Regions from separate parts of the Pseudomonas donghuensis genome, predicted to be linked through region 1. Evidence: predicted binding sites of a transcription regulator. Region 1 holds the regulator's gene; the other holds the start of a gene.
The links. Region 1 encodes sigma-54, which starts transcription at its own class of promoters, with help from an activator protein. Its sites were predicted from a motif close to ANTGGCATNNANNTTGCTNT; they were not measured.
Positions count from the first base shown of each region.

Region 2: the regulator sigma-54 is predicted to act here: its motif matches at 8,772-8,791, upstream of BV82_RS08100 (flagellar basal body rod protein FlgF).

Region 1 is NZ_CP071706.1:1,207,150-1,218,389, reverse strand. Features, by position in the region: gene BV82_RS05590 (STAS domain-containing protein) at 43-348, opposite strand; gene BV82_RS05585 (MlaC/ttg2D family ABC transporter substrate-binding protein) at 345-995, opposite strand; gene mlaD (outer membrane lipid asymmetry maintenance protein MlaD) at 1,005-1,472, opposite strand; gene mlaE (lipid asymmetry maintenance ABC transporter permease subunit MlaE) at 1,472-2,269, opposite strand; gene BV82_RS05570 (ATP-binding cassette domain-containing protein) at 2,269-3,078, opposite strand; gene BV82_RS05565 (KpsF/GutQ family sugar-phosphate isomerase) at 3,323-4,297, shown strand; gene BV82_RS05560 (KdsC family phosphatase) at 4,298-4,822, shown strand; gene lptC (LPS export ABC transporter periplasmic protein LptC) at 4,831-5,406, shown strand; gene lptA (lipopolysaccharide transport periplasmic protein LptA) at 5,393-5,917, shown strand; gene lptB (LPS export ABC transporter ATP-binding protein) at 5,918-6,643, shown strand; gene BV82_RS05540 (RNA polymerase factor sigma-54) at 6,823-8,316, shown strand; gene hpf (ribosome hibernation-promoting factor, HPF/YfiA family) at 8,398-8,706, shown strand; gene ptsN (PTS IIA-like nitrogen regulatory protein PtsN) at 8,719-9,183, shown strand; gene rapZ (RNase adapter RapZ) at 9,186-10,040, shown strand; gene BV82_RS05520 (HPr family phosphocarrier protein) at 10,061-10,333, shown strand; gene BV82_RS05515 (ZIP family metal transporter) at 10,349-11,240, opposite strand, start outside.
Region 2 is NZ_CP071706.1:1,756,173-1,767,412, forward strand. Features, by position in the region: gene BV82_RS08040 (MFS transporter) at 1-652, shown strand, start outside; gene BV82_RS08045 (flagellar brake protein) at 717-1,460, opposite strand; gene BV82_RS08050 (flagella synthesis protein FlgN) at 1,541-2,008, opposite strand; gene flgM (flagellar biosynthesis anti-sigma factor FlgM) at 2,054-2,371, opposite strand; gene flgA (flagellar basal body P-ring formation chaperone FlgA) at 2,540-3,292, opposite strand; gene BV82_RS08065 (chemotaxis protein CheV) at 3,362-4,291, shown strand; gene cheR (protein-glutamate O-methyltransferase CheR) at 4,344-5,171, shown strand; gene flgB (flagellar basal body rod protein FlgB) at 5,397-5,804, shown strand; gene flgC (flagellar basal body rod protein FlgC) at 5,808-6,251, shown strand; gene flgD (flagellar hook assembly protein FlgD) at 6,267-6,989, shown strand; gene flgE (flagellar hook protein FlgE) at 7,021-8,394, shown strand; gene BV82_RS08095 (hypothetical protein) at 8,467-8,658, shown strand; gene BV82_RS08100 (flagellar basal body rod protein FlgF) at 8,849-9,589, shown strand; gene flgG (flagellar basal-body rod protein FlgG) at 9,635-10,420, shown strand; gene flgH (flagellar basal body L-ring protein FlgH) at 10,475-11,170, shown strand; gene BV82_RS08115 (flagellar basal body P-ring protein FlgI) at 11,183-11,240, shown strand, end outside.

The DNA of each region.
Region 1 (11,240 bases):
TAATCGGAGACTCTGACAGAGGGGCCAGTCGCTGGCTGGCGGTCATTGACCGGCCAGCACCTCATCGAGGTCATAAACTTCGGCGATTTCACGCATGTCCTGGGGCATGGAGCGGACCTGCACGGCCTTGCCCGCCGCCTTGCCATCGCGCATGAACGCCAGCAGCAGGGACAGGCCGACGCTGCTGGATTTCTCGACCTTCGAGCAATCCAGCACCAAAGCCTGGGCCTTGCACGCCGCGATCAGGGCCTTGCCTTCCTTGCGCAAGGCAGGCCCGCTGCGGTAATCCAGGACCCCGGCCAGGTTCAATACACCCGGCTCGCTCATGGTCACGGCGTTGTCGGTCATTGCGCTTGCTTCTCGGCCGCTTGCTCGGTGGACTCCTTGGCCTTGGCCACTTCGCCGGCCCAGCCGTCGATGGTCTTGTCCAGGTTGTTGCCGTTGCGCTGCATGGCGTCGGCGAACTGGTCACGGAACAGCTTGCCGATGTTGATGCCGTTGACGATGACGTTACGCACTTTCCACTCACCATTGAGCTTGGTCAGGGTGTACTGCACCGGGTAAACGGCACCGTTGTTGCCCTTGACCGTCATGTCGACGCTGGCACGCTCATCACCGTCCTGCTTGGCATTGCCGACAGTGATGCCCTGGTTGTTGTATTCGAGCAGGGCGTTGCCGTAGAACTGCATCAGGCTGCGCTTGAAGTTCTCCTGGAAGCGCTGCATCTGCGCCGGGCTGGCCTGGCGCGAATACTTGACGGTCATGATGCTTTTCGAGATGCCGTCGGCATCGACGACCGGGCCCAGGTTGGCATTGAGCGCATCGTAGAACGCACTCGGGTTGGCCTTGTACTGTTCTTTGTTGGTCTTGAGGTCAGACAACAACTGGCTGGTGGTCTTCTCGATCACCTCTTTGGGGGACTGAGCAGCCGCGCCGGCCATCAGTGGCAGCGCTGCCAGCAACACCAGCAAGCCGCGTCGCAGGATAGAAATCATGGAAACTCCTTATTTAGCTTCTTTGCCAACGGTATTGAGCAGGAACTTGCCAATCAGATCTTCCAGTACCAGCGCCGACTGGGTGTCGTGAATGGTTGCACCATCCTTGAGCACCGCATCTTCTCCGCCCACGCTGATACCGATGTACTTCTCGCCGAGCAGCCCTGCGGTGAGGATAGATGCAGTGGAGTCGACCGGCAGATTGTCTACCCGTTTTTCCAGCTGCAGCGTCACCCGACCGGTAAAGGTGTCACGATCCAGATCGATGGCGGTGACCTTGCCGATGGTCACACCGGCCATGGTCACTTTAGCTCTGACAGTCAAACCGGCGATATTGTCGAAATTGGCATAAAGTTTATAGGTATCGCTGCTCGGGCTCGCCGACAGGCCGCTGACACGCAGGGCCAGCAGGATCAGCGCCAGGATCCCGGCCAGAAGAAACAGGCCGACACCGATTTCCAGGGTGCGGTTTTGCATCAGAAATCTCCAAACATCAAGGCGGTCAGAATAAAGTCCAGACCCAGGACTGCCAATGAGGCATAGACCACGGTCTTGGTAGTGGCACGACTGATCCCCTCTGAAGTGGGCTCGCAGTCATAGCCCTGGAATACGGCAATCCAGGTCACGACGAAGGCAAAAACCAGGCTCTTGATCACCCCGTTGAGCACATCGTCGGTAAAGGAAACACTGTTCTGCATGTTGGCCCAGAACGAGCCTTCGTAGACGCCCAGCCAGTCCACGGCAACCCAGGAGCCACCCCAGATGCCGACCACGCTGAAGATCAGCGCCAGCAACGGCAGGGAGATGAAACCGGCCCACAACCGAGGGGCAACGATGTACTTGAGCGGGTCGACACCGATCATTTCCAGGCTGGACAACTGCTCGGTGGACTTCATGTTGCCGATCTCGGCGGTCAGCGCCGAGCCTGCACGGCCGGCAAACAGCAAGGCGGTAACCACCGGCCCGAGTTCACGCAGCAAGGTCAGGGCAACCATCTGCCCCACCGCCTGTTCCGAGCCGTACTTGGTCAGGATGCTGAACCCCTGCAGGGCCAGCACCATGCCGATGAACACCCCGGAAACGACAATGATCGCCAGCGACAGCACGCCAACCGAATACAGCTGCCGGACCAGCAGCTGGAAGCCGCCGCCGGTGCCGCTGCGCCCTACCAGCGAATGCAGCAGGAACAAAAAGGAGCGGCCGAGTACGGCCAGCACGTCGATGGCCGAACGGCCAAAACGACGAATACGTTCGAGCATGGATTTTTTGCGCATCAACGCTTCCCCAGAAGATCGGCGCGGTAATCCGGCGCAGGAAAGTGAAAGGGCACCGGACCATCCGGATCGCCTTTCATGAATTGACGAATGCGCGGGTTATCGGAGCCCATCAGTTCCTCTGGCGTGCCCTGCCCCAGGACCTGACCATCACCCACCACGTAGATGTAGTCGGCAATGCTGGCGGTTTCGGCCAGATCATGGGAAACCACGATACTGGTGATGCCCAGGGCGTCGTTGAGCAGGCGGATCAGCCGTACCAGCACCCCCATGGCAATCGGATCCTGGCCGACGAACGGCTCGTCGTACATGAGGATCTGCGGGTCCAGAGCGATGGCCCTGGCCAGGGCGACGCGACGCTTCATGCCACCGGACAACTCGTCGGGCATCAGCTCGATGGCGCCGCGCAGGCCAACGGCCTGGAGCTTCATCAGGACGATGTCGCGAATCATCTCGTCGGACAGCTGGGTATGTACCCGCAGCGGGAAGGCGACGTTCTCGAACACATCGAGATCGGTGAACAGCGCGCCGCTCTGGAACAGCACGCCCATTTGCTTGCGGGCATCGAACAGGTCACTGCGCGACAGGGTCGGCAGATTCTGCCCTGCCACCCAGACTTCGCCGCTGGCCGGACGCAACTGTGCGCCCATCAGCCTCAGCAGCGTGGTCTTGCCGCACCCGGAAGGCCCCATGATACCGGTAACCTTGCCGCGCGGAATGCGTATGTCGACATTATTGAAGATGCTGCGCGAACCGCGCTTGAAGGTTACGCCCTTCAATTCGACCGCGTAGGCGTTATCAACGCTCATCTAGACTCCTTGCGATGCAGCCTTCTCACTCAGACGCGCGCCCCCTTCGTGGAGGCACGCCCGCACCGAGCGGGCCGAACAGCAGCGAACTATAGCACCGCTGATAGGGCCGCCCCAAGGCCGCCACGGTGCTTGTTCAGGTATGGTTAAGCTAAGTGGACGACTGTATGACAATCACAAGGTGAGGCTTTTGCCCTTTACCGCTATAATCGCCGCCTTTTCATCAGGCAATCCGATTTTCGACATGAGCCAATCCAGCGACCTGATCCAATCCGCGCAGCGCACCATCCGTTTCGAACTCGAGGCGGTTGAGGGCCTGCTGGCCCACATCGACGCCGATTTCGTCAAGGCATGCGAGCTGATCCTGGCCAGCAAAGGCCGGGTAGTGGTGGTCGGCATGGGCAAGTCGGGGCACATCGGCAACAAGATCGCCGCCACCCTGGCCAGCACCGGTACGCCGGCGTTTTTCGTCCACCCGGCCGAAGCCAGTCATGGCGACATGGGCATGATCACCCGTGATGACGTGATCCTGGCCCTGTCCAACTCGGGCTCGACGGCCGAGATCGTCACCCTGTTGCCGCTGATCAAGCGCCTGGGCATCCAGTTGATCAGCCTCACCGGCAACCCCGACTCGCCGCTGGCCAAGGCCGCCGAGGTCAACCTCGACGCCCGTGTCGCCCAGGAAGCCTGCCCGCTCAACCTGGCACCGACCTCCTCGACCACCGCAGCACTGGTACTGGGCGATGCCCTGGCCATCGCGCTGCTCGAGGCCCGCGGCTTTACCGCTGAAGACTTCGCGTTCTCGCACCCCGGCGGCGCCCTCGGCCGACGCCTGCTGCTCAAAGTCGAGAACGTCATGCACGCTGGCGACGAGTTGCCGCAGGTTCAACGCGGTACCCTGCTCAAGGACGCGCTCCTCGAAATGTCTCGCAAAGGTTTGGGCATGACCGTGGTACTCGAAGCCGACGGACGGCTGGCCGGGATCTTCACCGACGGCGATCTGCGCCGTAGCCTCGATCGCAACATCGATGTGCACAAGACCCTCATCGAGGAAGTCATGACCGCCCACGGCAAGACCGCCCGCGCCGAGATGCTCGCCGCCGAGGCCCTGAAGATCATGGAAGACCACAAGATCAGCGCCCTGGTGGTGATCGACAAGGACGAGCGCCCGGTTGGCGCCCTGAACATGCACGACCTGTTGCGTGCGGGAGTGATGTAAATGACCCAGGACCTGCTCCAGCGCGGCAAAGCCATCAAACTGGCGGTTTTCGACGTAGACGGCGTACTCACCGATGGGCGCCTGTACTTTCTCGAAGACGGCAGCGAATTCAAGACCTTCAACACCCTCGACGGCCAGGGCATCAAGATGCTCATGAACTCGGGCGTGACCACCGCCATCATCAGCGGGCGCAAGACCCCGGTGGTCGAGCGCCGGGCAAAGAACCTCGGCATTCCTCACCTGTACCAGGGCCGCGAAGATAAATTGGTGGTATTGGACGAGCTTCTTGGCCAGCTCAACCTAAGCTATGAACAGGTTGCCTATCTGGGCGACGACCTGCCTGACCTGCCCGTGATCCGACGGGTCGGGCTGGGCATGGCGGTGGCCAACGCCGCCGCCTTCGTTCGCGAGCACGCTCATGGGGTGACCCTGGCGCGCGGCGGCGAAGGTGCCGCTCGCGAGTTCTGCGAACTGATCCTGCAAGCCCAGGGCAATCTTGAAGCGGCCAACAGCCATTACCTGTAGAGCGACACATGTTCAGTAAGAAAATCCGCAATATTGCGCTGTTCAGTGTGATTGCCGCCTTGCTGGTGGCGATCGGCTACTGGAACATCAGCCCTGAGAGCTTCCTCGACAACAAGCCTGTTGTCGGGCCCGACCAGAGCGCCATTGACTATTACGCCGTGAACGCCCGCAGCGTGCAGTTCCTGCCCGACGGCAAGATGCAGTACGAGATGACTGCCGACAAGGTCGAGCACCTCAAGGCCAGCGAAGTGACCTTGCTGACCACGCCGGACCTGCAGATGTACCGTGGCACCACTTACCCGTGGCACGTGCAAAGCGAGCGCGGCGAGGTCAACCCCGATGGCAGCGAAGTCGAACTGATCGACTCGGTACGGGTTGCCCGCACCGATGAAAAAAACCGCACCATGATCATTACCACCAGCCGCATGACGGTATTCCCGCAGAAGCAATATGCGCAAACCGAGCAAGCCGTTAGAATCGACGGCGCCGGTGGCGTAACTACGGGCAATGGAATGAAAGCGTATTTGAAAGACGGCAGGATGGACCTGCTGTCCAACGTAAGAGGACAGTATGAGGCTCGTTAAAACCCTCCCCTTTTTGCTCAGCCTGAGCGCAGCACTGGGAAGCGCGAGCGCCTGGGCCCTGCCGACCGACCGTGACCAGCCGATCCGTATCCAGGCTGACCATGCTCAACTGGATGACAAACAAGGCGTCGCCACCTACACCGGTGACGTGATCATCACCCAGGGCTCGATGATGATCAAAGGCAACACCGTGACCATCACCCGCACTGCCGGTGGCGACATCGACGTGGTGACCTCGGTGGGCAACCTGGCCTACTTCGAACAGCAGCAGAGCGCGGCCAAGCCAGACAAGATGCAAGGCTATGGCAAGACCATCCAGTACAATGCGCCGCAAAACCGCATCGTCCTGATCGACCGCGCCAAAGTGATCAACGAAGGCAACACCACCGAAGGCGAGAAGATCGTCTACGACACGGTGAAACAGATCGCTACCGCCGGTCGCGGTGGCAAAGTCACCGAGTCGCGCCCACGCATCGACATGGTGATCCAGCCGAAGAAGAAGGCCGAGTAAATGGCAACCCTCAAAGCCCAGCACCTGGCCAAGAGCTACAAGAGCCGGCAAGTGGTCCGCGACGTCAGCCTGTCGATCGACAGCGGCCAGATCGTCGGCCTGCTCGGCCCCAACGGCGCCGGCAAGACCACCTGCTTCTACATGATCGTCGGCCTGGTCCAGGCCGATCAGGGCCGCGTCCTGATCGACGACCACGATGTCAGCCATCAGCCCATGCACGGCCGCGCGCGCGCCGGCATCGGCTACCTGCCGCAGGAAGCCTCGATCTTTCGCAAGCTGTCGGTGGCCGACAACATCATGGCAATCCTTGAAACCCGCAAGGACCTCGACCGCGATGGCCGGCGCAAGGAACTGGAAAGCCTGCTGCAGGAATTCCACATCAGCCACATCCGCGACAACCTCGGCATGAGCCTCTCCGGTGGCGAGCGTCGCCGCGTCGAGATCGCCCGCGCCCTGGCCACTGCGCCGAAGTTCATTTTGCTCGACGAACCCTTTGCCGGTGTCGACCCGATCTCGGTCGGCGACATCAAGCAGATCATCCACCACCTGAAAGCCAAGGGCATTGGCGTTCTGATCACCGACCACAACGTCCGTGAAACCCTGGATATCTGTGAAACCGCTTACATCGTCAACGATGGCCAACTGATCGCCGAAGGCGATGCAGAGACCATCCTGGCCAACGATCTGGTCAAAGAGGTTTACCTCGGCCATGAGTTCCGCCTGTAGGCTCAAGGTGTAAGGCGCTGCCAGAGCGCTCTCGATCAAGCCAGTTCATGGCTTAATTGTTACGGCGCTCTAGGCAAACGCTGCAATTTCAGGCATATAATTTGCTTAAAGTTGGCGCTTCGGTGCCCTTGTAGTGGATGGCGCATGTGCGCCGGCAAATAAGGTGTTAAGCCCCTGCCATGAAACCATCGCTCGTCCTAAGAATGGGCCAGCAACTGACGATGACCCCGCAGTTGCAACAGGCCATACGTCTGCTCCAGCTTTCTACCCTGGACCTCCAGCAGGAAATCCAGGAAGCGCTGGAATCAAACCCGATGCTCGAACGCCAGGAAGACGGCGACGACTTCGACAACAGCGACCCGATGGCCGACAACGCCGAGAGCAAACCCGTCGCCGAAGTTCAGGAAACCAGCTTCCAGGAGACCGCCCCGACGGTGGACAACCTCGAAGAAGGCGAATGGAACGAGCGCATCCCCAACGAGCTACCGGTCGATACCGCCTGGGAAGACATCTACCAGACCAGCGCCAGCAGCCTGCCCAGCAACGACGATGACGAGTGGGACTTCACCACCCGCACCTCCGCTGGCGAAAGCCTGCAGAGCCACCTGCTCTGGCAGCTCAACCTGGCACCGATGTCCGACACCGACCGGCTGATCGCCGTGACCCTGATCGACTGCATCAACAACCAGGGCTACCTCGACGAAACCCTGGAAGAAATCTGCGACTCCTTCGACCCCGAGCTCGACATCGAGCTGGATGAAGTCGAAGCCGTGCTGCACCGTATTCAACAGTTCGAACCGGCCGGCATCGGCGCGCGCAACCTCAGCGAGTGCCTGTTGCTGCAATTGCGCCAACTGCCGCCAGGCACCCCGTGGATGGCCGAGGCCCAGCGCCTGGTCAGCGACTACATCGACCTGCTCGGTGGCCGCGACTACAGCCAGCTGATGCGCCGCATGAAGCTCAAGGAAGATGAACTGCGCCAGGTCATCGAACTGGTGCAGAGCCTCAACCCGCGCCCAGGTTCGCAGATCGAGTCCAGCGAAGCCGAATACGTGGTGCCGGACGTGATCGTGCGCAAGGACAACGAGCGCTGGCTGGTCGAGCTCAACCAGGAAGCGGTACCGCGCCTGCGGGTCAACCCGCAGTACGCCGGCTTCGTTCGCCGCGCCGACACCAGCGCCGACAACACCTTCATGCGCAACCAGTTGCAAGAGGCGCGCTGGTTCATCAAGAGCCTGCAAAGCCGTAACGAGACCCTGATGAAGGTCGCCACCCAGATCGTCGAGCACCAGCGTGGCTTCCTCGATCACGGCGATGAGGCGATGAAGCCGCTGGTGCTGCACGATATCGCTGAAGCGGTGGGCATGCACGAATCGACCATTTCCCGGGTCACCACGCAAAAATACATGCACACCCCTCGCGGTATTTACGAGCTGAAGTACTTTTTCTCCAGCCACGTCAGCACCTCCGAAGGCGGCGAGTGCTCGTCCACGGCGATCCGCGCGATCATCAAAAAACTGGTTGCAGCGGAAAATCAGAAAAAGCCATTGAGTGACAGCAAGATCGCTGGTTTACTGGAGGCACAAGGCATCCAGGTAGCACGTCGCACCGTCGCCAAGTACCGCGAGTCCCTCGGCATTGCACCGTCGAGCGAGCGCAAGCGATTGATGTAACGGCTCCTGAGGTGTGCCACCGCAGTTCAGTGGCAGGCGCAACACCTGCCTCTTATGCACCGGCAACAAAGGAGAAGCTGTATGCAAGTCAATATCAGTGGACAGCATGTAGAAGTTACTCAGCCCCTGCGTGAGTACGTCGAGCAGAAGTTGAAACGGCTGGAGGGGCATTTCGACAAGATTACCAATGTGACGGTAATCATGAAGGTCGAGAAGTTGCAGCAGAAGATTGAAGCAACGCTGTTCATTCCCGGCGGCGAAGTGGTTGCAAATGCCGAACACCAAGACATGTATGCAGCGATCGATGCCTTGACTGACAAGCTCGACCGCCAACTGAAAAAACACAAGGAAAAACAGCAAAGCCTGCTGCAAGGTGCAGCGGCCCGCTGATCCCCCTCATCCATGATCCGACTTGAAACCATCCTGACCCCCGGCCGTTCCCTTGTGAACGTGCCGGGCGGCAGTAAAAAGCGTGCGCTCGAACAGATCGCCAATCTGATCGGCAAACAAGTGCCCGAGCTGGACACCCAGGACGTGTACGAAGCCCTGATCGCCCGGGAAAAACTGGGCTCTACCGGCTTCGGCAACGGCATTGCCATTCCGCATTGCCGCCTCAAGGGCTGCGAATCGCCGGTCAGCGCACTGTTGCACCTTGACGCCCCTATCGATTTCGACGCCATCGATGGCGCCCCGGTCGACCTGCTGTTCGTACTGCTGGTCCCGGAAGCGGCTACCGATGCGCACCTGGAGCTGCTGCGCCAGATCGCCAGCATGCTCGATAGCAAGGACGTACGCGACAAACTGCGTGCGGCCACCAGTAACGAATCCTTGTACCAGGTCGTACTGGACGTACAGAACGGGCACTGAACATGCGCTTGATCATCGTTAGCGGCCGGTCCGGCTCCGGCAAGAGCACCGCCCTCGATGTACTTGAGGACAACGGTTACTACTGCATCGACAACCTGCCGGCGGGCTTGCTGCCGCAGCTGGCCGAAAACGCCCTGATCAATACCGAACTGATGCAGCCCAAGGTGGCGGTGTCGATCGACGCGCGCAACCTGCCAAGCCACCTCACGCGCTTCCCCGAACTGCTTGAGGAAGCCCGTAGCCGGCACATCCAGTGCGATGTCCTGTACCTGGACGCCGACGAAGAAACCCTGCTCAAGCGTTTCTCGGAAACCCGTCGCCGCCACCCGCTGACCAATGCCGAACGCTCGTTGGCCGAAGCCATCAAGGTCGAGAGCGATTTGCTCGGGCCGATCGCCGACCTCGCTGACTTGAAGATCGACACCACCAACCTGAACCTCTATCAGTTGCGTGATTCGATCAAGTTGCGCCTGCTGAACCAGCCGGAGCCAGGCACGGCCTTCCTGGTCGAGTCCTTCGGCTTCAAGCGCGGCATGCCGGTAGACGCCGACCTGGTGTTCGATGTGCGCTGCCTGCCCAACCCTTACTGGAAGCCGGAACTTCGCGACCATTCAGGGCTGGAGCAACCGGTGATCGACTACCTGGCAGCACAGCCGGATGTCGAGGACATGTTCCAGGACATCTCCAGCTACCTGCTCAAATGGTTGCCACGCTTTGCCGCCAGCAACCGCGCCTATGTCACCATTGCCATCGGCTGCACCGGCGGTCACCACCGCTCGGTGTACCTGACCGAGCGACTGGGACAGCTGCTGCAACAATCGTTGAAGAACGTCCAGGTTCGCCACCGCGACCTCTAGCCCACAGGATCCCCGCCTCGATGCCCGCTCGTGAAATCACCATCATCAACAAGCTGGGGCTGCACGCCCGGGCGGCGGCGAAATTCGTAGGTGTAGCCGGACGCTTTCCCTGCCAGGTCCGAGTGGGCCGTACACCCCAGAGCCTGGTCGACGGCAAGAGCATCATGGCCGTGATGATGCTCGCAGCTGGCAAGGGCACTCAGGTGCACCTGCACACCGAAGGCGAAGAAGACGACGCAGCACTGGCTGCACTGGTCGAGCTGATCAACAACTACTTCGACGAGGGCGAGTAACCCGCCCCCGTTTTCTCAAGACAGCGCCGTGTCCATCACCATCATCAGGCAGAAGCCGATGCACAGGCCAAGACTGGCCAGCCGGTGATGGCCATTGCTGCGCGATTCCGGAATGATTTCCTGGGTCACCACCAGCAACATCGCACCTGCCGCGCAGGCCAGCCCCAATGGCAGCAACAACTCCGCCACGCTAACCAGCCAGGCGCACACCACTGCCGCCAGCGGCTCGACCAGACCTGAAGCCGCACCGATCAGAAACGCCTTGAAACGGGCCATCCCCGCCCCTGCCAGCACCAGGGCGATGACCAGGCCTTCGGGCACATCCTGCAAGGCGATACCCATGGCCAGGCTGTCGGCATCAGGCATGCCGCCGCCGGCAGACACGCCAATGGCCATCCCTTCCGGAATGTTATGGGCAATGATGGCGATGACGAACACCCAGATCCGCGCGGCGATCACCGGCTGCTGGGCAGTACCGACCAGCGCCTCCGGTGAAGCGCCGGAGACCTTCAGGTCCACCAGGTACAGACAGAAGGCCCCGAACAGCAAGCCGAAGCTGATCAAGCCACCCGCGCCCCATTTACCCAGGCCAATGGCCTGGGCGGCATCCAGCCCGGGAATGATCAGCGAGAAAGCCGTGGCCGCCAGCATCACCCCGGCACCGAAGCCCAGCAGGGTATCGGCGAGCGCCACCGGCATGTTGCGGATCACCAGCACCGGCACGGCGCCCAGGGCAGTGCCCAGGGCGCACAGCGCACCGCCTTCAAGTGCCCGCAGCATGCGCGGCTCCAGATCAAGCCAGGCGATACCCTGAGCCACCAGCAGCGCGAAGCCGACCAGCAGCAACAGGGTACCGAGCGCCAGGCGAAACAGCCGCACTCCGGCAATGGACATCACATCCGAACGC
Region 2 (11,240 bases), 550 kb from region 1:
GTTGAGTACCGAGCAGGTCGGTCTGTTCATGGGCTGCTGTATTTTTGCCGGGCTGCTGGTGCAGTGGCCGCTGGGCTGGTTGTCCGATCGCTACGACCGCGCCGTGCTGATTCGCAGTGTTGCGGTGGGCCTGGCGATTGTCGCCTTGCCGCTGGCGATCATGCCCAGCGTGCCGCTGGAGGTGCTGTTCGTAGTCGGCTTTGCCGTGTCATTGCTGCAGTTCTGCCTGTACCCGCTGGCGGTGGCGTTCTCCAACGACCACGTCGAGAGCGAGCGACGGGTTTCGCTGACGGCAATGCTGCTGGTGACCTATGGCGTAGGCGCGAGTATCGGGCCGCTGGTGGCCGGGGTGCTGATGAAGGTGCTGGGCAACCAGATGCTCTATGCCTTCTTCGTCTTCTTCGCCCTGGTGCTGGTCTGGCGCATCCGTCCGAAAGCGGTTACCGGCCTGCACCAGGTCGACGACGCGCCGCTGCATCACGTGGCCATGCCGGCGGCCGGTTCGCCATTGTCGGCAGCGCTGGACCCACGGGTTGACGAGCAGGTGGTGCAGGATCAGATGCAGACGCCGGTGGCAGCAGAGGATACCGAGGCGGAGGAGGGGGCTGAAGCTGAGGTTGTGGCTGAAGAGGTCAAGCCGATGCAGGTGTGATGCCATCGCGGGTCAAGCCCGCTCCCACACGGGGGAGCAGGCTTGACCCGCGATAGGGGTCGACTCAGTAGTCGTCTTTATCGAAGCGCCGCGCTTCACGCTGCAACTGATAGACAAAGGTTTCAATCTTGCGCTGCATCTGCCCGTTGAGGTTGTGAAAGCGTACGCCAGCGAAGGTGGCGTTGATACGCTCTTCGAAGTGCAAGTGGCGCAGTTCCACCTCAACCTGAGACAAGCCCAGCGGCACACCGGTGGCGAACTTTTCGTAGACCTGGCCCAGTTGCAGGCGCTCTTCGACATTGCCTTCGAAGCGCAACTTGCAGCCGGTGGCGGAAATGTCCAGCAGTTTGCCGCGCAGGGCACCATTGCCCTTGAGCTTGTCGCCGTCGAGGACAACATCCACTAGCTGGGTAAGCTTGAGTGCCGCGCGAAAGGCATTGCGGCGCTGGTGATAGGCCACTTCGCTGGGCAGGGTGCCGCGGTAGCTGCGATGGCCGTCGGCCTCGACAATGCTCAGTGGGGTGTTGCACTCCCAGGCGATGCGCACACCATCATGAAAGCCTTCGACGCGAAACGGTTCGCCATTCTGCAGGTAGCGTTCGCCGTCACGGGGGATCATTTCATCAAGGGCCAGGCGATTGCCTTCGCGGTCGACTTCGACCACATAGCTTTGAAAACGCTGGCTGCGTTCGTGGAAGGTGATGATCAGCGGGTCATGGCTCTCTTGCAGCGACCGCAAGTTGGCGGCAATTTCCAAAGGGGTAGTCAGCACCTTCGGAGGCTGCGGAGCTTCTGCTTCATTGAACACGGTTAATCAATCTCCAGGCAAAAACGTCACACGCAAGTTACGGCATTTTGCCAGTATGTTCCGTGCCTTGATACAGGGAATCAAGCCTGGCTGAGTGCCTGTGGCTTGGCAAGGGGAGAGGTTGACCCACGGCTGTCGTAAAGCGACGGTGTTTCGCCGCCCATGAGGATTTTGATCTGGTTGGCCGTGGTGCTCTGCTGGAGCAGGATGGCGCGGCCGTTGCGCTCATTGACTGCCTGGCAGTCGCCCAGCAATTTGCCCAGTGCGTCCAGTTGTTGCAGCAGCAGTTCACCCAGAGGCGACTGGCTGGCCAGTTGGGCAACACCCTCGCGGTCCTGGGAAAGACCCAGGCTGGCCAGCAGCTCGCTGCGTCGGCGGCCTTGCTGATCGAGCTGGATCACCAGCGACTGTTTGCGCGCCAGGATGTTTTCCAGCAGCGGCATGTCGCGACCGTGCAGGGCAGCGGCTTCGGTTTGCAGTAACTCGAGCAGATCTTGCGCTGGAGCAATATCGCTCTCGATCAGTTGCAGCAGAGTGGTGTCGTGCATGGCTGGCTCTTTGGTTCAAGCGTCCTGAAGTCAGCGCGCCAGGGGCTAGCGCTGGGCTTCGAAATTAAGCAGTTTGCTGGCGACGCGGTTGCTGTCGACCTGGTAGCTGCCGTCGGCGATAGCCTGTTTCAACTCGGCCACCCGGGCGCTGTTGACAATCGGCTGGTCGCGCAGCTTGTCGCTGACCTTTTGCAACTGCTGGGCCTCGTGGCTCAGGTGTACGGTTTCCCCGCTGGCGCTGTGCTCAACGGCGCTGCCGGCCTTGGCCGAAGCCGTGCTGGCAGTACTTTCCTGGCTGCTGCCAGTGCGCACGCCGCCGGCAACCGACGGGGAGTTATTCAAACGACTGAAGTCGATGACCATGATCAGAAAACCTCTGGGTATTTGGACGCTTGCCTTGTTTTCGGCCAACCCGAAAGAAACTTTAGGCGCAAATGCACGGCGGCCTGCGCGGCCAGTTCTGGGCACCCAATGGGACACAGTTTAGGAAAAGCAGTTCCTGATCGCCAGTGTTGTTCCTGATTCAAGTACTTACATGGCCACTTCCACCTGGCCCGGGCCGGTCACCCTGGCCTTGACCACCCGTTTGGAGTTGAGGTTGCGCACCCGGATCTGTTCGCTCAGGCCGCCCTTGCTCAGGGCTTCGCCGGGCATGCGCACGGCCAGGCTGCCGCTGCGCGCGGTAATCACCACCTGATCACCCTTGCGCACCACCTCGGCCTGCTCCAGGTGCTGGGGGGGGAGTACCTGGTCCATGACCGTTGGTCGGATAACCTTGAGCCCGACTGCCTGGTCGAGGTTGCCGAGAAAACCCTGGTTGAGCATGCCTACATCGCGCTCGCGCAGGGCTACGTCCTGTTCACCGACAATGCTGTCGCGCTTGAGCGGGCGGACCACGGTCACGACATTGCGAAACAGGCGTACCTGGGCGGGCACGAACACCGTCCACGGTGAGCTGCCGTCGCAGCGAACCCGCACGGTGACACGGCCCAATGGCTGCGCCGGGCTCTCCAGCGAGGCGCCCAGTTGCTGGTCGCACAGCGGCATGCGCAGGCGCGGGTCGAGGTTGTTGACCTGGATCTCGTAGCGGCCCTCGGTCTGGCTGGTGGCCAGATAGTCTTCTACGGTGAATTCAAGAAACCCCTGGGTGACACCGATAAGCTGTTCAGGCAAGGTGAAAGCGTCAGCCAGAGTTCGAACGCCAGGGGCCAGCAGGCACAGCGCAGCAAGGAAGCCGGGCAGGTGGCGGGTCAGGCGTCGGAAAAATGTCGTTTTCGTGTTCATACGATTAAAAAAAGCAAAGCGCGTGCCGACTGGGTACGAAGCTCGAAGCGTTTGGTGAAGGAGTCTGGCATGGCTGGTGTAATGGATTCGGTGAACCAGCGCACGCAACTGGTAGGGCAGAACCGCCTGGAGCTGCTGTTGTTTCGCCTCAATGGCGAGCAGCTCTACGGCATCAACGTGTTCAAGGTGCGGGAAGTGTTGCAATGCCCGAACCTGACGGTGATGCCCAAGTCCAGCCCGGTAGTGCGCGGGGTCGCGAATATTCGTGGGGCAACCATCCCGATCCTCGATCTGGCGATGGCGACCGGGATGCCCGGTCTGAGTGAAGAAACAAGCAAGAGCTTCGTCATCATCACCGAGTACAACACCAAGACCCAGGGGTTTCTGGTGCATTCGGTGGAGCGCATCGTCAACATGAACTGGGAGGAGATCCATCCGCCACCCAAGGGCACCGGGCGCGATCACTACCTGACGGCAGTGACCCGGGTCGACAACAAGATGGTCGAAATCATCGACGTGGAGAAAATCCTCGCCGAAGTGGCGCCGACCTCCGAGGCGATTTCCGCCGGTGTGGTCGATGCCGAGGTGCAGGACAAGGCGGTGATGCTGCGGGTGCTGACGGTCGATGACTCGTCGGTGGCGCGCAAGCAGGTCAGCCGTTGCCTGCAGACCGTCGGCGTCGAGGTGGTGGCGCTCAACGATGGCCGCCAGGCGCTCGACTACCTGCGCAAGCTGGTCGACGAGGGCAAGCGTCCGGAAGAAGAGTTCCTGATGATGATCTCCGATATCGAGATGCCGGAGATGGACGGCTACACCCTGACCGCCGAGATTCGCAGCGACCCGCGCATGCAAAAGTTGCACATCATCCTGCATACTTCGCTGTCCGGGGTGTTCAACCAGGCGATGGTCAAGAAGGTCGGTGCCGATGACTTCCTGGCCAAATTCCGGCCGGACGACCTCGCCCAGCGCGTTGTTGATCGGATCAAGGCCACGCACTAACGGCCAGGGGCGATCGCCCCTGGCGGTACATACGATTTAAGAGGCGGCATCATTGTCTACGGGTAATTTGGATTTCGAACAGTTCCGGGTCTTCCTGGAAAAAGCCTGTGGCATCCTGCTGGGCGAAAATAAGCAATACCTGGTCTCCAGCCGTCTCAACAAGCTGATGGAGCAGCAGGGCATCAAGTCCCTGAGCGAACTGGTGCAACGGATCCAGAGCCAGCCGCGCAGTGGCTTGCGCGAGCAGGTGGTCGATGCCATGACCACCAACGAAACCCTCTGGTTTCGCGACACCTATCCGTTTGAAGTGCTCAAGAACAAGGTATTGCCCGAGCAGATCAAGGCCAACCCCGGTCAGCGCCTGCGCATCTGGTCGGCGGCCTGCTCGTCGGGGCAGGAGCCGTATTCCATCTCCATGGCCATCGACGAGTTCGAGCGCAGCAATATCGGCCAGTTGAAGATGGGGGCGCAGATCGTTGCCACCGACCTGTCCGGCTCGATGCTGACCAACTGCAAGACCGGCGAGTACGACAGCCTGGCGATTGCCCGCGGTCTGTCCCAGGAGCGCCTGCAGCGCTACTTCGACGTCAAGGGGCCGGGGCGCTGGGCGATCAAGGCGCCGATCCGCAGTCGTGTCGAATTTCGCTCGTTCAACCTGCTCGACAGCTACGCGAGCCTGGGCAAATTCGACATCGTGTTCTGCCGCAACGTGCTGATCTACTTCTCGGCCCAGGTCAAGAAGGACATCCTCCTGCGCATTCACGGCACGCTCAAGCCGGGTGGCTACCTGTTCCTTGGCGCTTCCGAGGCGCTCAATGGCTTGCCGGATCATTACCAGATGGTCCAGTGCAGCCCGGGGATCATTTATCAGGCCAAATAGGCCTTAGCGGCAAGCCACAAGCTTCAAGCGGCAAGAAAGAGCAGATCGTGCACCGCCTGGCTTGTTCTTGCCGCTTGAAGCTTGCCGCTTGCCGCTCTTTTGCCACTTTTCTGGCATTGCCGCCAGCGGCAAACGCCTCAAAGCCCCGTATTTACGGGGTTTTGTTTTTTGGCATGGCTCTTGCTCTAGCTCAGTCAACGAAAAACCTTCGAAGGTTTCCCCGACATGAGCATCAGCTTCGACAAAGCGCTCGGCATCCACGAAAAGGCATTGGGCTTTCGCGCCCAGCGCGCCGAGGTGCTGGCCAACAACATCGCCAACGCCGACACGCCGAACTACAAGGCGCGCGACATGGACTTCGCTTCGGTCCTGGCGGCCCAGGCCGAGCAGACCAGCAAGGGCCATTTCTCGCTGGATCGTACCAACGCCCGGCACATCGAGGCCGAAGGCCTGAGCATGGGTGACGAGTCCCTGCAGTACCGTACGCCGATGCAACCGTCGATCGACCAGAACACCGTCGATGCCCAGCTCGAGCAATCGAGCTACGCGGAAAACGCCGTGGGCTTCCAGGCCAGCTTCACGCTGCTCAACAGTAAATTCAAAGGGCTGGTATCGGCCCTGCGCGGAGAGTAAGTCATGTCCCTCGCCAGTGTCTTCAACATTGCCGGTAGCGGCATGAGCGCCCAGACCACGCGTCTGAACACCGTCGCTTCGAACATCGCCAACGCCGAGACCGTCTCGTCGAGCATCGACCAGACCTACCGCGCCCGTCATCCGGTATTCGCCACCACCTTCCAGCAGGCCCAGGCCGGTGTCAGCCAATCGCTGTTCCAGGACCAGGACGCTGCAGGGCAGGGCGTGCAGGTGCTTGGCGTGGTCGAAGACCAGAGCAACCTCGAGGCGCGCTACGAGCCGAATCATCCGGCGGCGAACAAGGACGGCTATGTCTACTACCCGAACGTCAACGTGGTGGAAGAAATGGCTGACATGATCTCCGCCAGCCGCTCGTTCCAGACCAATGCCGAGCTGATGAACACGGCTAAAACCATGATGCAGAAGGTCCTGACCCTGGGTCAGTGATAAAGGACTAAGCCAATGGCTACTACCGTCAAAGACAGCACGCTCAGCCTGAACGACGTCATCAAGTCTTCCGGCAAGAAGACCACTGAGACCAGTTCCCTGGGCAGCACCGTCGCCGCCAAGGCCGGCAACAAGCAAACCCTGGGCAAGGATGCGTTCCTGCAGCTGCTGGTTACCCAGATGCAGCACCAGAACCCGCTCGACCCGCAGGACAACAGTGAATTCGTCGCCCAGCTGGCGCAGTTCAGTAGCCTGGAAGGCATTACCAGCCTGAACGAGTCGGTCAATGCGATCACCGGCAACTACAAGTCGTCCCAGGCCCTGCAGGCCTCGTCGCTGGTCGGCCGCTCGGTCATCACCCAGAGCGACAAGGCGGTGGTCGACACCACCAAGAGCTTCACCGGCTCCGTGGTGGTGCCACAGAGCATCAGTGCCGCGACCATCACCATCACCGACAAGGATGGCAAGGTGGTCAAGACCCTGCAGATGGGCGAAACCAAGGCGGGCAACGCCGAGTTCATCTGGGACGGTACCAACGACGCGGGCCAGAAAGTCGACCCGGGCACCTACAGCTTTGCCGCCAAGACCAAGGTCGAGGGCAAGCAGGTGGAGATGTACACCTTGCTGCCGGCCACGGTCAGCAGCGTCACTATCAGTCAGACGGGTGGCGAGCTGATGCTCAACCTCGCCGGCCTGGGCAGCGTTGCCCTGTCCAAAGTCCAAACCATCGGTATATAGAGCCGGCTAACGCGGCACAAGGAGTGGAAAGATGTCTTTCAATATCGGCCTTAGCGGTCTCTATGCAGCCAACAAGCAACTGGACGTGACCGGCAACAACATCGCCAACGTTGCCACCACCGGCTTCAAATCGTCCCGTGCCGAGTTCGCTGACGCCTATTCGGCGAGCAAGCTCGGCGTCGGCAGCAAGACCGTCGGTAACGGCGTGACCCTGGCGGCGGTGTCGCAGCAGTTTGGCCAGGGTGATGTCAACAACACCGGCAACGTGCTGGACATGGGTATTCAGGGGCAGGGCTTTTTCGTCCTCAGCGACAATGGCTCGCTGAGCTACACCCGTGCCGGTGCGTTCCAGACCAACAAGGACAACTACGTTGTCACCGCAGACGGTATCCGCCTGCAGGGTTACGCCGCTGACTCCACCGGCAAGATTGCCAAGGGCGTGCTGACCGATCTGAAGATCGACACCTCGGCGCTGGCGCCGAAGTCGACCACGCTGATCGACCAGGGTATCAACCTGAACTCGTCGGCATCGCCGATTCCGTTGACCAAGCCTGATCCGAGCAACCCGGCTGCCACTATCCCCAACGCGCCGTTCAACCCGACTGACGAAAGCACCTACACCAAGTCGTTCCCGACCAAGGTCTACGACAGTCAGGGTAACGAGCACGTCATGGAGCAGTACTACCGCAAGACCGACACCAACGAGTGGACCATGTACACCCTGGTCGACGGTCGCAACCCCTACGATCCGGCCAGCGCCACGCCACTGACCGGCACCATGAGCTTCAACTCCGATGGCAGCATCAAGGCCATGTCCACCAGTGCCGCCGGTGTGCCGACCACGCCGCCAGGTCAGTACGAGTTCAGTGTGGCCAACAACACCTTCACCATGAAGGGCTGGATTCCGGCGGTGTATAACAAGACTACCAATACGTGGGGTCCTAACGGTTCGAGCGGCAACCCGGATGGCATGCGTCTGTCGATGAACAGCACCACCTCCTACAACACCGAGACGGCGCGGATGTCCCAGTCCCAGGACGGCTATGCCACCGGCATTCTCTCCAGCCTGAGCATCGACTCCACCGGTGTAATGTTCGCCAGCTTCAGCAACCAGCAGTCTCGCGCCATTGGCCAGGTGGCCATCGCCAGCTTCGCCAACGAGCAGGGCCTGGAGCAGATGGGCGGTACGCGCTGGAAAGAAACCTTCGCCTCGGGCATTCCGGGTATCGATGCGCCGACCACTGGCACCCTGGGTGCGATCAAGTCCAACGCGCTGGAGGCCTCGAACGTCAACCTGACCAACGAGCTGGTCGAGCTGATCAAGGCGCAGAGCAACTACCAGGCCAACGCTAAAACCATCTCCACCCAGAGCACCATCATGCAGACCATCATTCAGATGACCTGATTCGGGTGGCGTGAGTTGAGTATGGACAGACCCCTTTCTCGGAAGGGGTCTGTCGTTTCAAGGGTAAGGATCATGCTGCGACGTTTAAGTGTTGCCTTGCTGCTCGCGGGAGTGCTGGGCGCTCAGGCCTGGGCCGATATGGCGCCATGGTATCGCTGGGAAAGCCAGGCCGACGGTCGCCTGGTGTGCGCGCAGTTTTCCCCGGGGCCGGGCTGGAAGCTGTTTGCCGGGCCGTTCAACAATGCCGGTTGCCGTGACTACTGAAACTTGCCGCTAGCGGCAAACCGGCGCCGTATTTTCGACGGCGCTTCTCTCGCGGTTCTCTTCGTGCGCCGCTCAAGCCCTTGTCTGCCGGGCGTTTTCCGTTGTTTGTAAAAGTTGGTTTGAAACTTGCTACAGGCACTGCAGAGCAGCGGCGGACGGCAAGTGTTCGCCAGCGCAGCGGAGGATGACTGTGGACAAGATGCTATACGTGGCCATGACCGGCGCCAGCCAGAACGCGCTGGCGCAAAAGGCCCATGCCAACAACCTGGCGAACATTTCCACCAGCGGTTTTCAGCGCGACCTGGAGCAGGCGCGTTCGATGCCGGTGTTTGGTGACAGCTTTCCGGCGCGGGCCTATGCCATGACCGAGCGCCCGGCCACCGATTTTAGCCCGGGCTCGATGCAGGAGACCGGTCGCGACCTGGATATCGCCATCGGCGGTGACGGTTTTATCGCCGTGCAGGCCCCTGATGGCAGTGAAGCCTATGTGCGCACCGCCAGCCTGAACATTGACGGTCTGGGCGTGCTGCGGGCCGGCAACGGCATGCCGGTGATGGGCAACGGCGGTCCGATTGCCGTGCCGCCAGAGCAGAAGGTCGAGGTCGGCCAGGACGGCACCATCAGTATTCGCGCCATGGGCGAAGGCCCGCGGGTGATGGCCGAGGTCGACCGCATCAAGCTGGTCAACCCGGACCTGAAGAACATGACCAAGGGCCTGGACGGCATGATCCATACCAAGAACGGCCAGCCTGCCGCTGCCGATGCCAACGTCCAGGTGGTCTCCGGTTTCCTGGAGTCAAGCAACGTCAATGCGGTCGAGGAAATGACCTCGGTGCTGGCGCTGTCCCGTCAATTCGAATTGCACGTCAAGATGATGACCACGGCCAAGGAAGGCGACGAAGCCATGGCTCGGGTTTTGCAAATCGGCTAATTACACAGACGTAGCGCCGTAAAACAGGCGCGCGAGGAGAACAGCATGCTTCCGGCTCTTTGGGTCAGTAAAACCGGTTTGTCCGCCCAGGACACCAACCTGACCACCATTTCCAACAACCTGGCCAACGTTTCGACCACCGGCTTCAAGCGTGATCGTGCCGAGTTCCAGGACCTGCTCTACCAGATCAAGCGTCAGCCGGGTGCCCAGTCGACCCAGGACAGCGAACTGCCGTCGGGCCTGCAAGTCGGTACCGGTGTGCGCATCGTCGGCACCCAGAAGAACTTCAGCACCGGCAGCCTGCAGACCACCGAGAACCCGCTGGACATGGCGGTCAATGGCCGTGGCTTCTTCCAGATTTTGCAGCCGGACGGCACTGTTTCGTACACCCGTGACGGTACCTTCCACCTGAACTCCGATGGCCAGATCGTCACGGCCAACGGCTTTGCCCTGGAGCCTGCGATCGTCGTGCCGCCCGAGGCGCAGACCTTCACCGTCGGCCAGGACGGCACCGTGTCGATCACCACTGCCGGCAACCCGGCGGCGCAGATCATCGGCAACATCCAGACCGCCGACTTCATCAACCCGGCCGGCCTGCAGGCCATGGGCAGCAACCTGTTCCTGGAAACCGCCGCCAGCGGCGCGCCGCAAATCGGTACCCCGGGCCTCAACGGTTTTGGCGTGGTGCAGCAGCAGACCCTGGAAAACTCCAACGTCAGCACCGTGGAAGAGCTGGTCAACATGATCACTACCCAGCGTGCCTACGAAATGAACTCCAAGGTCATCTCCACCGCCGACCAGATGCTCTCGTACGTTACCCAGAACCTGTAAGTGAAGTCTTCGAGGTCGCTTGAACGGCGCCTGTTACACCGTGAGGTCAGAGTCATGAGTCGTTTGTTTTGCATACTAGCCCTGAGTGGGGTCGCCTTGCTGGCCGGTTGCGTCGCGCCGACGCCCAAGCCCAACGATCCCTACTACGCGCCGGTATTGCCGCGCACGCCATTGCCGGCGGCGGCCAACAACGGCTCGATCTACCAGGCCGGTTTCGAACAGAACCTGTACAGCGACCGCAAGGCTTTCCGGGTCGGTGACATCATCACTATCACCCTCAACGAGCGCACCCAGGCGAGCAAGAATGCCAACTCGCAGATCGACAAGAACAGCAAGGCCGAACTCGGTCTGACCTCGTTGTTCGGCAGCAGCGTGACCACCAACAATCCGTTTGGTGATGGCGACCTCAGCCTCAGCGCCGGCTACAGCGGCGACCGCTCAACCAAGGGTGATAGCAAGGCGGCCCAGGGCAACACCCTGACCGGTTCGATCACCGTCACCGTTGCCGACGTGCTGCCCAACGGCATCATTGCCGTGCGCGGCGAGAAGTGGCTGACCCTCAACACCGGCGACGAGCTGGTGCGCATCGCCGGGATGATCCGTGCCGATGACATTGCCACCGACAACACCGTGCCTTCGACCCGTGTTGCCGATGCGCGCATTACCTACTCGGGCACCGGCTCGTTCGCCGATGCCAGCCAGCCGGGTTGGCTTGACCGGTTCTTCATCAGCCCGCTTTGGCCTTTCTAGGTTCGGATGACCATGTTCAACTTCAAGCAGCTGATTGCCGCTACGATTCTGCTGTCCACTGCGTTCGCCG